DNA from 3 places in the Bacillus sp. JZ105 genome. Region 1 is predicted to be linked to each of the others. Evidence: riboswitches for the same ligand, from Rfam matches in the RefSeq annotation. Region 1 holds a riboswitch; each other region holds the start of a gene.
The links. Region 1 has a riboswitch for thiamine pyrophosphate ahead of tenA (thiaminase II). Riboswitches for the same ligand answer to the same signal wherever they lie in the genome.
Positions count from the first base shown of each region.

Region 2: it holds a riboswitch for thiamine pyrophosphate, as region 1 does, so the genes downstream of both, thiC (phosphomethylpyrimidine synthase ThiC) here and tenA (thiaminase II) in region 1, are expected to answer to the same signal.
Region 3: it holds a riboswitch for thiamine pyrophosphate, as region 1 does, so the genes downstream of both, tenA (thiaminase II) here and tenA (thiaminase II) in region 1, are expected to answer to the same signal.

Region 1 covers NZ_CP096387.1:3,587,794-3,592,221, reverse strand. The annotation lists gene M1D81_RS18515 (hypothetical protein) at 1-10, opposite strand, end outside; gene M1D81_RS18510 (type 1 glutamine amidotransferase domain-containing protein) at 266-922, shown strand; partial or broken gene M1D81_RS18505 (hypothetical protein) at 1,064-2,148, shown strand; TPP riboswitch at 2,205-2,308, shown strand; gene tenA (thiaminase II) at 2,396-3,082, shown strand; gene M1D81_RS18495 (ECF transporter S component) at 3,079-3,678, shown strand; gene M1D81_RS18490 (ABC transporter ATP-binding protein) at 3,653-4,428, shown strand, end outside.
Region 2 covers NZ_CP096387.1:2,499,056-2,503,483, forward strand. The annotation lists gene M1D81_RS12860 (protein kinase family protein) at 1-237, shown strand, start outside; gene M1D81_RS12865 (hypothetical protein) at 271-453, opposite strand; gene M1D81_RS12870 (hypothetical protein) at 646-789, shown strand; gene thiC (phosphomethylpyrimidine synthase ThiC) at 824-2,584, opposite strand; TPP riboswitch at 2,711-2,819, opposite strand; gene M1D81_RS12880 (LysE family transporter) at 3,055-3,687, shown strand; gene M1D81_RS12885 (YhcN/YlaJ family sporulation lipoprotein) at 3,734-4,351, opposite strand.
Region 3 covers NZ_CP096387.1:1,171,400-1,175,827, reverse strand. The annotation lists gene thiO (glycine oxidase ThiO) at 1-790, opposite strand, end outside; gene tenI (thiazole tautomerase TenI) at 774-1,391, opposite strand; gene tenA (thiaminase II) at 1,366-2,076, opposite strand; TPP riboswitch at 2,155-2,264, opposite strand; gene M1D81_RS05820 (monovalent cation:proton antiporter family protein) at 2,324-4,165, opposite strand; gene prpE (bis(5'-nucleosyl)-tetraphosphatase PrpE) at 4,328-4,428, shown strand, end outside.

The sequences.
Region 1 (4,428 bases):
AGGTTTTCATCTCTTTTCCACTCCTTTAAAAATCCCCTCATGTGACGAGAGAACTGTCAATCTTTCCTCATATTATATCACTCAATGACAATTTTACATGAAATTCCCTACCAATAGAATGTGACATATTGATTAGATTTGGAGTCATACCATATTTTTTAGAAAATCGGGTATAACATAATGAGCTGGCCTAAAGTCATATTGCTTGATATTTAATTGTGCAAAATATAAAATAGCCACAGGATAAATCGAAAGGATGATCAAGATGAGTAAGAAAGTGTTATTAGTATCGACAAGCAGCCCGGAAATGAATGGACATCCAACAGGCTTATGGCTAGAAGAGTTAGCAGAGCCATTTCATATTTTTAAAGAAAATGAACTAGAAGTACAAATTGTCTCTATTCAAGGTGGCACTGTACCAATTGACAAAAATTCAATTCCTGAAGGTGTCCCAGCGCAATATCAAGATGTATATGAATTACTTCAAGACACAAAGGCGCTTACAGATGTGAATCCCGCAGATTATGACGGCATTTTCTTTGCTGGAGGGCACGGCCCTATGATCGACTTTGCGTCTAATCAACTGGTAGCGGATGCGATCTTAGCGGTTTCAGATAAAAATGGTGCGATCGGAGCCGTTTGTCATGGTGTTTCAGCATTCGTTGATGTGAAGGACCAAAATGGCAAATCATTTATCAAAGGCAAAAAAATCACAGGCTTCACAAACGAAGAAGAGGAAGCCGTGCAGCTGACATCAAAAGTTCCATTTTTATTGGAAACAAAACTTCGTGAGCAGGGGGCAGCGTTTGAAAAAGGAGATGCCTTTGCGCCATTTGCTGTCGTTGACGGACAAATCATCACTGGACAAAACCCGGGATCAAGTGCAGAAACAGCACGCTTGTTTGTCAAAACCATTGCATAAAACGATCAAAAACCAGTCGTAACTCATGCGGCTGGTTTTTTTGTTATAAAAATGTCCCAAAAAAGACCAAAACAATAATTAGAATAATGGTAAAATAATCACAGGGTAAAAAAACCAAATGAGGAAAAAGGGGATGTTCCTGTGAGAGCATTTTATGTCAAAATCACCGCAGCTTTACTGTCTGTTTTACTCGTCGCAACAGGTTTGTTTTCACCAGCATTAAAAGCAGAAGAAGCACCGAAATCAGAAGGGAAAATATCACCACTGACAGAAAAAGCGATTCAGCAAGTGCAAGAATCGTTTTTGAAGCAGGATGAAGGAACCGCTATTCAACAGAAGCAAGTGAAAAAATCATTTAAAGTGAATAAGAAGAAAGGAATCAGTATCAAACGAAAAGCTGCTAAAGAAGGCAAAATGCGCACGTCTGCCGTTCGCTCCATTGATGGACTAGCTATTAATCAATCGGCTGTCTTAACAGAGGACGACCCAGTTGATTTATGGTTTTTAAGCACATCTTCACCTCAGGCACTCATCAGCCGGATTACCTCTTCAAACCCTGATTATTTTGTTCAATTATTTGTTGTTGATTATGAAACAGGACAAGCCTACCCGACAGATTTAATTCAACCGGCAGGCAGCCTGCTTGGATTGACCAATTTACCAGCAGGTGATTATGCATTCGGTATTACAAGCGGCGGAGAATTTGGAGACTCCTACACGATACAAGTGAATGCAAAAAACCCGCCCAATTTCACGGGGGCTGTATCCCTTTCGTCCACCTTGCAATATTTTGTAGCTGAGTATGCAAACGGTGATGTTTTCGCAAATGGTACAAAAGTATACAATAAGCAAACAAAGACCGCCGATTATAAATGGGAGCGTGTGTTTTACTTCTCATATGATGGAAAATATGAACAGAGAACTCATTCTGCTCCGCTCCATATGCCAGTTCCTCTGAGGCCATTCTCGTCTACTTAGATGTGGAGACTTTATTTATGTATCATGAATCATCGTTTGCTAGCGGGCAGTACTACCATAGTAGCTTTGTTGATACACTCGGGAAGACAACACCAAGACGCTTAGATATTGATGATATGACAAATTACGGTGATCATATTTTAGCTGTAGATTTAAAAACAGGAAAGCCGATTGATTTCTTCAGTGTGCTGAATTTCTACTATGCTGCAGGGATCGAGAAGCTGCCAACAATCAGAACGTTGAATTAAGAAAGGCGGTTGACATCAAATCGCCACATGTGTAGAGTAAAGATAATTAAATGACAAAAGTCCACTAGGGGAGTCATGTATGACTGAGACAAGAGAAAATCTTGGACCCTTTGAACCTGATCTAGTTCGTACTAGCGGAGGGAAGTGGAGCTGGACCTTGTCTTATTCATGATTGAATCGATAAGAAGGCCGCTCCATTTGGGGTGGCTTTTTCATTTATTCAACTGAAGAAGAGGAGGCTTTTTTTATGACATTTTCTACGCAATTAAGGAAAGAAGCAGAACCGTTATTTGAAGCCATTTATCAGCATCCGTTCGTCAGAGGCTTGGCAGCAGGAAAGCTGGAAAAGGAACAGATCATTCATTACGTCAAACAAGATGCAGAATACTTACAAGCATTCATTAAAATTTATGCAGCAGCACTCAGCAGATGTACAGACAGAGAGGATATTGCGTTTTTCCATCAGCAGATTGCGTTTGTACTAGATAGTGAGACGCACCCTCATCAAAACCTTTGCCGAGTGGCAGGAGTCGCATATGATGAGCTCCAAGGTGCTTCTTTGGCTCCGAGTGCTCACCACTATATTCATCACATGCTGCAAGTTGCGCAAGAGGGCACGCTTGGTGAAATCATCGCTGTCCTGCTTCCATGTCCTTGGACATATTGGGAAATAGGGAAACGAATGCTTACAGATGTGCAGCCAGACCCGTCACATCCGTTTTATGAGTGGATCACGTTTTATGGAGGATTAACTGATTCTGTCACAGGTGAGCTTTGCAAGCGGCTCGATCAATTGGCGGAAGCAGCAAGTGAGAAGGAAAAGGAAAAAATGAAACAGCACTTTATCTTAAGCTGCCAGCTCGAGTACAAGTTTTGGGAAATGGCCTTTACTATTGAAGAGTGGCCAGTTCAACTGGAGGTGCATTCATCATGACATGGAAGATGAAAGAAGTCGTCCTTGCGGTCATTTTATCCGTTGCGTGTGGTGTGATCTATTTAGGATGGTCCACGCTATACTTACCGATTACAGCACTTGTGGGCCCAGCAGGAGGCAACATCATGTTTGGAATATGGGTCATTGCCAGTCCAATCGTTGCATATATCATTCAAAAGCCAGGGGCTGCTCTGATTGCGGAAACAGCCGCCGCGGCTGTGGAATTATTGACAGGCAGCCACTTTGGACTTTCAGCTCTGCTGATTGGTGTATGCCAAGGGCTTGGGGCAGAAATCGCCTTCGCTCTTTTTGGTTATAAACGATATCGCATGTGGACACTGATGCTGTCTGGTGCCTTTGCCGCTATCGGAGCGATGGCGTACAGTCTCGTGGCAAATGGCTTTGGTTATTACACGCCTCAAGTTTTACTTATGACTCTTGTGACTCAAATTATCAGTGGAATGATACTTGGCGGCTGCCTTGCGAAAGTGGTGGTGGACGCACTATCCAAAACAGGTGTACTAAATCAATATGCCATCATGAAAGAAAAACGAAACAAAGGTGAACAGCATGAATTCATTTCTCGCGTGCAATGAACTCTCTGTCCGTTTTTATGAACAGCCTAAGCCCGTTTTGCATCAAATCTCCCTTACGGTACAAAAAGGAGAAAGGGTGCTTATTTTAGGACCGAGCGGAAGCGGGAAATCCACGCTCATTTCGGTTCTGGCTGGAATCATTCCAGAGCATGTGGAAGCAGACATGCAGGGTGAAGTGGTGCTGCAAAGACATACAGGCGTCATGTTTCAAGATCCAGACTCTCAGTTTTGTATGCACCGCGTCAATGAAGAAATTGCCTTTAGCTTAGAGAACCGTTCTGTCCCTCGTGAAGAGATGGATGACATCATTCAGGAGCTCATGCAAAAAGTCCAACTGAATGTCGATCCGCAAACAGAGATTCATACTTTATCTGGCGGCATGAAGCAGCGATTGGCACTTGCTTGTCTACTCGCATTACAGCCGGATGTTCTATTCTTTGATGAACCGACCGCACAGCTTGACCCGGCAGGTAGAATGGACATATTTCAACTGCTGCAGCAGCTTGCAGCTGATCAGCATCAGACCATGATTTTTGTAGAGCATGTGCTTGATGGTGTCATCGAATGGATGGACCGGGTGATTTTATTAGATGATCAAGGCAGCATTTTAGCAGATGGAGCTCCAAAAGATGTGCTCGCGGCATATGAGGAAGAAATGAAAGAGGCTGGCATTTGGCGGCCCAAATTATTTCCCGAGAAATGGTCTACGATCATTCAAGATCCATTTCATCCACTGAGTCAAACTTTTAT
Region 2 (4,428 bases), 1.1 Mb from region 1:
CTGCGCAATCTGATCTTAACAAAAGAAGGGCGGATCAGGGTCATTGACGTTGCCAGATTCACACAAACGAAATCATGTCATCAATGGGATGATTTAAAAGCCGCTTATGCCTATTACCAAAAACCTTTTTTCCCTAAAAAAGCACCGCGTCTGTGGCTTGAAGTTATTGCTTATTTGTATAAAAAGAACTGGCTGTCCTGCGGGCAGCTTAATAATCGAAATGATTTTTCTGCATAATGAAAGCCGCTCTCTTTTGAGCGGCTTTCTGCGTTATTCTGTTTCTACATGGATACTATTGACGTTTAATAGGTTAATGATTTCATTATTCAGCTTAAACCAATGATTGGCTTCTTCAATTTTTTTATACACATCATAGGTAGCTGGACGTTTGAGCTCGAAATCAAGCACTTCCCCATTGTTCATATGAAATGTTACCTTAAATACTTTCATCATAAGATCACCTTCCACTCTTTCTTGTTCGCTGGTCAAATAGATCAGCTCTTTTCATTCATTCTCTATTGAACTCGTTTCCCCTCCTTGTTTCCATTCAAACCCAAGAAGTTTAAATTTTGTTTAAATTCACACAACATATCTATCTCTCATATCTGCAAAGAAGTATATTGGTTAAAAAGGAGGCTGCCCTTGATGAAACAGAAAAAGAAACCATCTCAAGAAAGAAAAACAGTCTTTTTTCATTTAACAGATGCCCTTATTCCAAGTGTGGACATGATGGCATATGCAGTAAAGGCATTTTTTCACCTTTTAAGAAAAGCCTTTTCAGCCGTTTAATAAAACCCCGCACAGCATCGTGCGAGGTTCTTTTTTAGGGCTGATAAATTTGACTTCCTTGATTAACAAACTCCTTCGCCTTCTTTTCCATCTCTCTTTTCACTTCTTCAGATTGATTGCGGATATCATGAGAAATTTTCATACTGCAAAACTTCGGTCCGCACATCGAGCAAAAGTGAGCGGTCTTAGCGCCTTCGGCAGGCAATGTTTCATCATGGAACGCCAAGGCTCTTTCTGGATCAAGTGACAGGTTGAATTGATCCTGCCACCTAAATTCAAATCGCGCTTTTGATAATGCATCATCGCGCTTTTGAGCCGCAGGATGTCCTTTTGCTAGATCAGCAGCATGTGCGGCAATTTTATAAGCGATCACGCCTTCTCTCACATCTTCTTTATTCGGCAGACCTAAATGCTCTTTTGGCGTTACATAGCACAGCATGGCTGTGCCGTACCAGCCGATCATGGCCGCACCGATGGCGGATGTAATGTGATCATACCCCGGCGCGATATCTGTTGTAAGAGGCCCTAATGTATAAAATGGTGCTTCCTTGCAAATGTCCATTTGCTTGTCCACATTCTCTTTAATTTTATCCATTGGGACATGGCCGGGCCCTTCAATCATCACCTGCACATCATGTTTCCAGGCGATCTCTGTTAATTCACCTAACGTTTCCAGCTCTGCAAACTGCGCCTCATCATTGGCATCAGCAATCGAGCCTGGTCTAAGTCCATCTCCAAGTGAAAAGGCGATATCATACGTTTTCATAATTTCACAAATATCTTCAAAGTGCGTGTAGAGGAAATTCTCTTGATGATGAGCAAGACACCATCTTGCCATAATCGCACCGCCTCTTGAAACAATTCCGGTCACCCGATCAACTGTAAGCGGAATATATCTTAACAGCACGCCCGCATGAATTGTAAAATAATCTACACCTTGTTCTGCTTGTTCAATTAATGTGTCTCTGTACACATCCCACGTCAAATCTTCTGCGACTCCATTCACTTTTTCAAGGGCCTGATAGATAGGAACGGTTCCTACTGGGACGGGGCAATTCCGAATGATCCATTCTCTCGTTGTATGAATATCCTTTCCAGTAGACAGATCCATCATTGTATCTGCCCCCCATCTGATCGCCCATGTCATTTTTTCAACCTCTTCATTAATGGATGATGTTACAGCTGAATTGCCAATATTCGCATTGATTTTGACATGAAAATTCCTTCCGATAATCATTGGTTCACTTTCTGGATGGTTAATATTCGAAGGAATAACGGCTCTTCCGCTCGCTACTTCCTCTCTAACAAACTCAGGGCTTAGCTCTTCTCTTATTGCGATAAACTCCATTTCAGGCGTAATGATGCCTTTTTTGGCATAATGCATTTGCGTTACGCGCGCTCCTTGTTTCGCGCGGAGCGGCTTATGATGAAAATCAGTTTGGACAGAATGGAAGGACTCCTTCTCCCTTGACCGATATCCGTTATCTTCCGGTTTTACATGACGCCCTTCATAGCTTTCTGTATCTCCTCTTTCTTCAATCCATGCTGCCCTAAGACGCTTTAATCCTTTTGTGACGTCAATATGAACGTTCTCATCAGTGTACGGTCCACTCGTATCGTATACACGGGCTGGTTCATTTTTTATGTCGCCCGCCTCTGTCACAGTATGTGAGAGCACAATCTCTCTTTTCGGTACTAAGATATCGGGCCTTGATCCTTTCTCATACACCTTTCGGCTGCCGTCAAAGCTGGATAATAATGATTGGTTGGATGGGACACTTTTCTTTTCCTTCATTTGCTGTTCTCTCCTTTTCTTCTTGTCACCGGACAGGATGGAATCAGCACCAGCAAAAAACCAGGCTCTATTTAAAGAACCTGGTTTCGTCGTCAGAAATAAACATGCATATCATTGATAGGATACATGCATCATCTTCAACTTCCCCACGCTGGTACGAGCCAGATCAGGTCCAAAGGGTTAAGAAGCTTATGCTTCTCTCTCAGCCCATTTACGGGCACCCCTAGTCACTTTTATTGATTTCCACATCAGTGTAGCATAGAGACATCATGAAGAAAAGAAGATTCAGGAAAATAGTTCCTTTCCCCTATAAGCGTTATGGATCATGTTGATATACAGTCTTCTATACATCATCTATCTCTATCATTTCAATCAAATCTGAAATAAACATTGATCCTTTTCTCCTGTTATGTATAATTAATCTAAACGGAGAATTTTTATACAATTTATTCAAAGGAAGTTCTAGTCGATTGCAAACATTTCTCACATTTATCGTCGTAGGATTCTCAATTGCTCTGCCTGTTGGAGCAATCACGGTTGAAATGACAAAACAGGGACTCAAAAACGGATTCTTTCATGGTTTAACTGTCGGAGCAGGCGGTATGACCATAGACTTATTACTTATTTTGGCTTTATATGCTGGATTTGCTCAGTTTTTATCTTTGCCGTTTGTTCAAATCCCGCTCTGGCTGATCGGAGCTGTATTTTTAATGATTCTCGCATACGATTCCATTAAAAATGCGGATCAAGATATCCATTTAGCAGGAGAAAAGGTCAATAAATCATTCGCAAAAACATATCGAAACGGCTTGCTCGTGGCGGTATCTCCTGGAAATCTTGTGTTCTGGGTTTCTGTTTTTGGGGCTGTCCTTGCGGATGCGTATACAAAAACAGACTCATCTGAATTTATGCTGGCTGCCGGCGGTATTTTGGCAGGGATTCTCCTTCATGACATCGGTCTTCTCACACTTGTATCCTTAACTAGAAAAGTGATGAATCGGACGATGATCAAGTGGACATCCATTATTGCTGGTATTTTATTACTAGGGTTTGGCTGTTATTTCTTTTACGAATTTTATATAGGCATCAAGGTTTATTTTTAAGAAAAGGCTAAAGTTCGTGATGAACTTTAGCCTTTTTGATGTCAAACTACCGGGTCATGCCTGTTTGGCCTGTTTCAAATTGCGTTCTTCTCATGTCTCTAAAGCGTGTGAATGCACCTTCATCTTTTATGACTTGGACTGCTCTTCCATCCGCATAACGAGTCGCTGCTTCTTCTACTTGTGATACACCTTCCGACGTCAGGCGGCCATCTGATTTAATGGCAATATACACATTCTCATCCGTCACCATGACTTGAGAGTCAGCCACGTGATTCATTTTATTGATGCGGTTGGCAATTTTTCTTGAACGCTGGATGTTCTCTTGTTTATCATAGCCTGAGAACGACATTTGGTTATGATAGTTCATATCTCCATGACTGTAGCGTCCATCTCCACCTGTGAGAGGGATTCGATCATCAGCTTGAGGACGTGTACGGTAATCAACATTCGTTGTATTTCTCCCGTTCATTCCCTCCATGAGTTCAGAAACTGGTCCTTGATGATCTTGGTTGTTGTCTTCCGCTCGTTGATTCGAATGATAACCAACCGGCTGGCCTGATTGATTATGACGTGTATCGACACCTGCGTTATTATTTGCACCACATGCCGTTAAACCAATAGGAAGAAGCACTAATGCGATTGTTTTTTGCCATTTTTGTCTCAAACGAAAAACCCCCTGTACAAATTCAATCTCATGAGCGCGAAACAGGCTCTGTTTTAGCATGTACAGTTAGGAAAAAA
Region 3 (4,428 bases), 1.4 Mb from region 1:
GCTTCATTGTTGCGCCGATGACAAGCTTTCCGCTATCTCGCTGAACGATATAACAATGATCATGATAAATGGTGTGTGCGAGCGCCGGACCATTATTCCATACAGACACACATTCCCCTTTGACTGGATAAAGAGAATGCGATAATCCGAGTTCTTCAAAAAAACGGCCAGACCAAACACCACTTGCGACTGTCAGATCATCACATGTGAATGTTCCCTTCGTTGTTCTGACAGTTAACGCTTCTTTGTCCCGCTTCACTTCGATCACAGGTGTACACTCTTTCACATCTGCCCCGTACCGAACCGCCGCCTGCCATAAAGCCCTGCATACAGCGTAAGGCTCCACATGCACATCCTCTTCAATCAAACCTGCTCCCAGCATGTGATCTGTAACTTGAGGCATACATTTTTTTACACTGCTTGCGTCAAGCCATTGAAATGTAGACAAATGCTGCATGCGGCAAAGGGCTTGTTTCTCTTCTTCTGTAAAGGCGACCTTCATGATACCGCCCGCTGAAGTCCGAATATCAATGCCTGATTCATGCAGAAGATCGACTTTTAATTTTTTGTATAATGCCTGGCTTGCTCTGCCTGCCTGAAAGAAAACATCCTCATGACCCTCTCCTTCAGCATGTGCACCGAGCATCCCGGCAGCCGCACTTGTCGTTTGCTTCCCTATCTCATTCGCTTCAAATAAGACCACCTGTTTTCCTGCTTTTGCAAGGTGATAGGCGATGGAGACCCCTATGATTCCACCACCAATGATTGCAACGTCATAATGCTTTTTCATAAGGATTCTCCTTTACCTTTTCAGAAAATGCTTGTGCCATCATACGCGGCTGATGATGAGCAAAAATCCCAGACATGACAGCAATTCCTTTCACATTTGCTTGTTTCAATTCTGGAACTCGTTCTGGGGTCACCCCGCCGATGGCCACCACTGGAATCGTTAGTGCAGAAGTCAGTTCTTTCACAAGATGTACACCTCTTGCCTGAAGTCCTGGTTTACAAGAGGTAGCATATATGTGCCCAAACATGACATACTCTGCTCCATTTTTCTCTGCTGCTTTCGCTTCTTCTATCGAATGGACAGATACTCCCGCATGAAGGTGAGGAAACTTTTTTCGCAGTTCTTTTGGCGAAAAGCTGTGGCTCGGGAGATGCACCCTGTGAATATTGGTAAGCAGCGCAACGTCTACTCGGTCATTAATCACGAGCTTTTCTTTCGGTACACCTTCTAAAAGAAGATTCTTCACGAGATCAACAAGCTCACTCGCTGTTTTAGACCGTTCCCGAATATGAATAAAATCCACTTCAGACGCAATGGCTTTTATTTGTTTGATCAGTTCACCCGCAGGAAGCGAATCATTTGTCACTGCGTGGAGTTCCATTTGCACCAACCCCATCTAAGCATGCTGTTTGCCACATTTCTTTTTGATACGCCATCTCCCAAAAATGATATTCGTAATAGCTTGAAATCACAAAATTTTCTTTCATATTGGCCCGTACATGGTCTGGTGCTTTTTCCGCTAGTTCATCAAAGCGGTTCACCTGTTCGAAGACGAGTTCCTTAAACCAATCGCCTCCATATGTCAAAATCCATTCTTGGTAAATCGGATGGTCAGGTGTTGTTTGTTTCAGCTTTTCACCTACCTCATAATAGAGCCAGTAACATGGTAATAATGCGGCTAAAATCTCTTCAAACCGTCCGCTTTTTACAGATCGGTACATATGAGAGGTATACGCATAAGCAGTGGGAGAAGGCTTAAAGTTCTCAATGGCTTCATCAGAAATTTGCAGAAGCTCTGTAAATTTCCTATGCAGCGACAGCTCTGCTTCATACGTGCCCTGGGCATGATACGCCATTCTGCCCGTCGTATGTAAGTCCTCACTCATCGCCGCTCCATATGCCTGCACCTTTGCAAAATGAGTTAAATAATACGAATCCTGCATCACGTAATAGGTGAAACGATCGAGTGAAAGTGTGCCATCTCCAATCCCTTTGACAAAAGGATGTGTAAAGCTTCCATTCCACCATGTTGCTGCAGCCTCTTTACATTCTGTTGAAAACGTCATATTCCTCTCCTCCTGTTTTTCCATATAAAAAAGCCACTTTCCGCGTGGAAAGTGGCTTGGAATTTGTAAAAAGCATAGTCAAAAACCGCACCACTTCCCTACGCAGGTATGAACCTGTTCAGGTAATGAGGGTCTAAAAGTCGACACTTTTATCTCAGCCCTTATAAAGGACTCCCCTAGTGGATCAAATATATGATGTTGTACCTCTATCTTAATCAGGAATTGGTCATTGGTCAAGGGTTCATTGTCATTCTAATTGGGCTCTTAGACCTGCCACATACTCACGGGAGCCCGATACAAGCACACGGTCACCGCTTCTAAGTGTCGTATCACCATGCGGTACTAAGCTGTCTACTCCTCTGAAAATGCGGACAAATACCAAATCACCGGTGAAAGGGAATTCCCTCAGCATGACATTATGATAACGATGATTGTTCATTTGAATTTGATACAAAGAAGAATCCTCATTTGTTAGCAATCGAATCGCATCAGGTGCTTCAATCAAAGCTCTTAGCACCGTTTTAGATGAAAGGAAAGTAGAAAACGTATCAATGCCCGCTTCCTTCAATGTCAGCTCTGCCTCAGCTTTATTGACACTTGCAATGACTTGTTTCGCTCCTTCCTCTTTTGCAAATAAAGCAATTTCCTTATTTTTCGTCTCACTGCCTGTTGCGACGACAAGGACATCCTCTTGGCCGACGCCTGCCTTTCTCAGCGTCTCATCGTCGTATTGTTCAATTGATTCGACTTCAAAGATAGAGTCTGCCAGCAGCGCTTCCTTATTTTCTTGAAACACATGCAAAATCCGAATGTCATATTCATCCTGATGTAAATCAAGTGTGACAGGTAAGGTCAGTTGATTTGCTCCAATAAAGGTCACACGCTTCTTATGGCTTGCCGCTTGTTCTTTTTTAAACAGCGCTTTAAACCAAACAGGTGTTAAAATACTCGTTAACACAGCAACTAAAATCAGCGCTCCTGACATTTTATGATCAATGACACCGAGCCGCTCACCAATCGTCGCAGCTGCTATGACGAGAGATAACGTAGAAGTTAATAAAAAGCCGGAGCCAATGACCTTTTTCATGTCATACCATTTTTTCAAATAAAGAATCGGGATGAGCTTACTTATAAGCAGCGCAATAAACAGCAGCGGAATCATGATCATAATGCTTGGGTCCTTAAACAGTGCCCATATATTCAGATCTACTCCGACCATCACAAAAAAGATCGGGATTAAAAATCCGTAGCCAAATGAGTCCAGCTGCTGAACGAGCTCTTTATTTGGCGAAAGAAGGGACACAAGCACACCAGCTAAAAACGCCCCAAGAATATTTTCAGCGCCGAGTGATTCAGATAAGGCAACTAAGACTATAATGAGAGTAAAGATTGCCCTTGTCCCAATTTGCACGGTTCCTTTAGACATCGACTGAAAAATTGACTTTGTCTTAAATACGCGGCCAAATAAATAAAGAAGAATGCCTGCAGCGAATAATAAGAGCAGGAGCCACATGTTCCCTGTTCCATCTCCATAAATGGAGGAAAACACAGCAAGTAAAATCATCGTGACCAAATCGGCAATGACAGCTACAAGCAGAATGATTTGACCGATATTCGTCTGCATCAACTTTTCCTCTTTTAAGGTTGGCACCACTACGCCTAATGAGATGGTAGAGATAATGAGCGTCATTAAAAAGGCATTTTGGATAAACCCTGCGAGTACAAACGCATAGGACAGAATAAAAGAAATACAAAATACCCCAAGAAAAATAATGGTGGCTGCTTTAAATGTATTTGGTTCTTTTACACCATTTGGAAGTTCTCGTGCTTTCTTCTTTGACTCAAAAGAAGAAAAATCTATTTCAAGTCCACTTAAAAACATCAGAAAAATAAAACCGAGCATGGATAATGTATCTAACCACGCATCATGTTCGACAACCAGTTGAAGACCGCTTTTCCCAATGATGAGCCCCATGATGATTTCAGCTACAACGACCGGAATGGTCAGCTTAAATCGGTGCAATAAAATAGGGGTGAAAAAGGCGACAATAATAACGACAACGAGTGATGAAACAGATGTATGCTCCATTGGCTAAAGCCTCCTAACATTCATGTTTAATTTTTTAAGTTTTACGTTAAAGCATTGATTCTAACAATTGCCCAAATGAAATGAAAGCCATTCGTTATATTTTCTAAAATTCAAACTTCTTTATATCCGACGAAAGGATGAAAAAAATCAGGAGGAAACCTTATGAAATTCGATATCATTGGCGATATCCACGGCTGCTACGAAGAGCTGCTTACCCTCATACACAAACTAGGATACGAACTCAAACATGGATTACCCGTCCA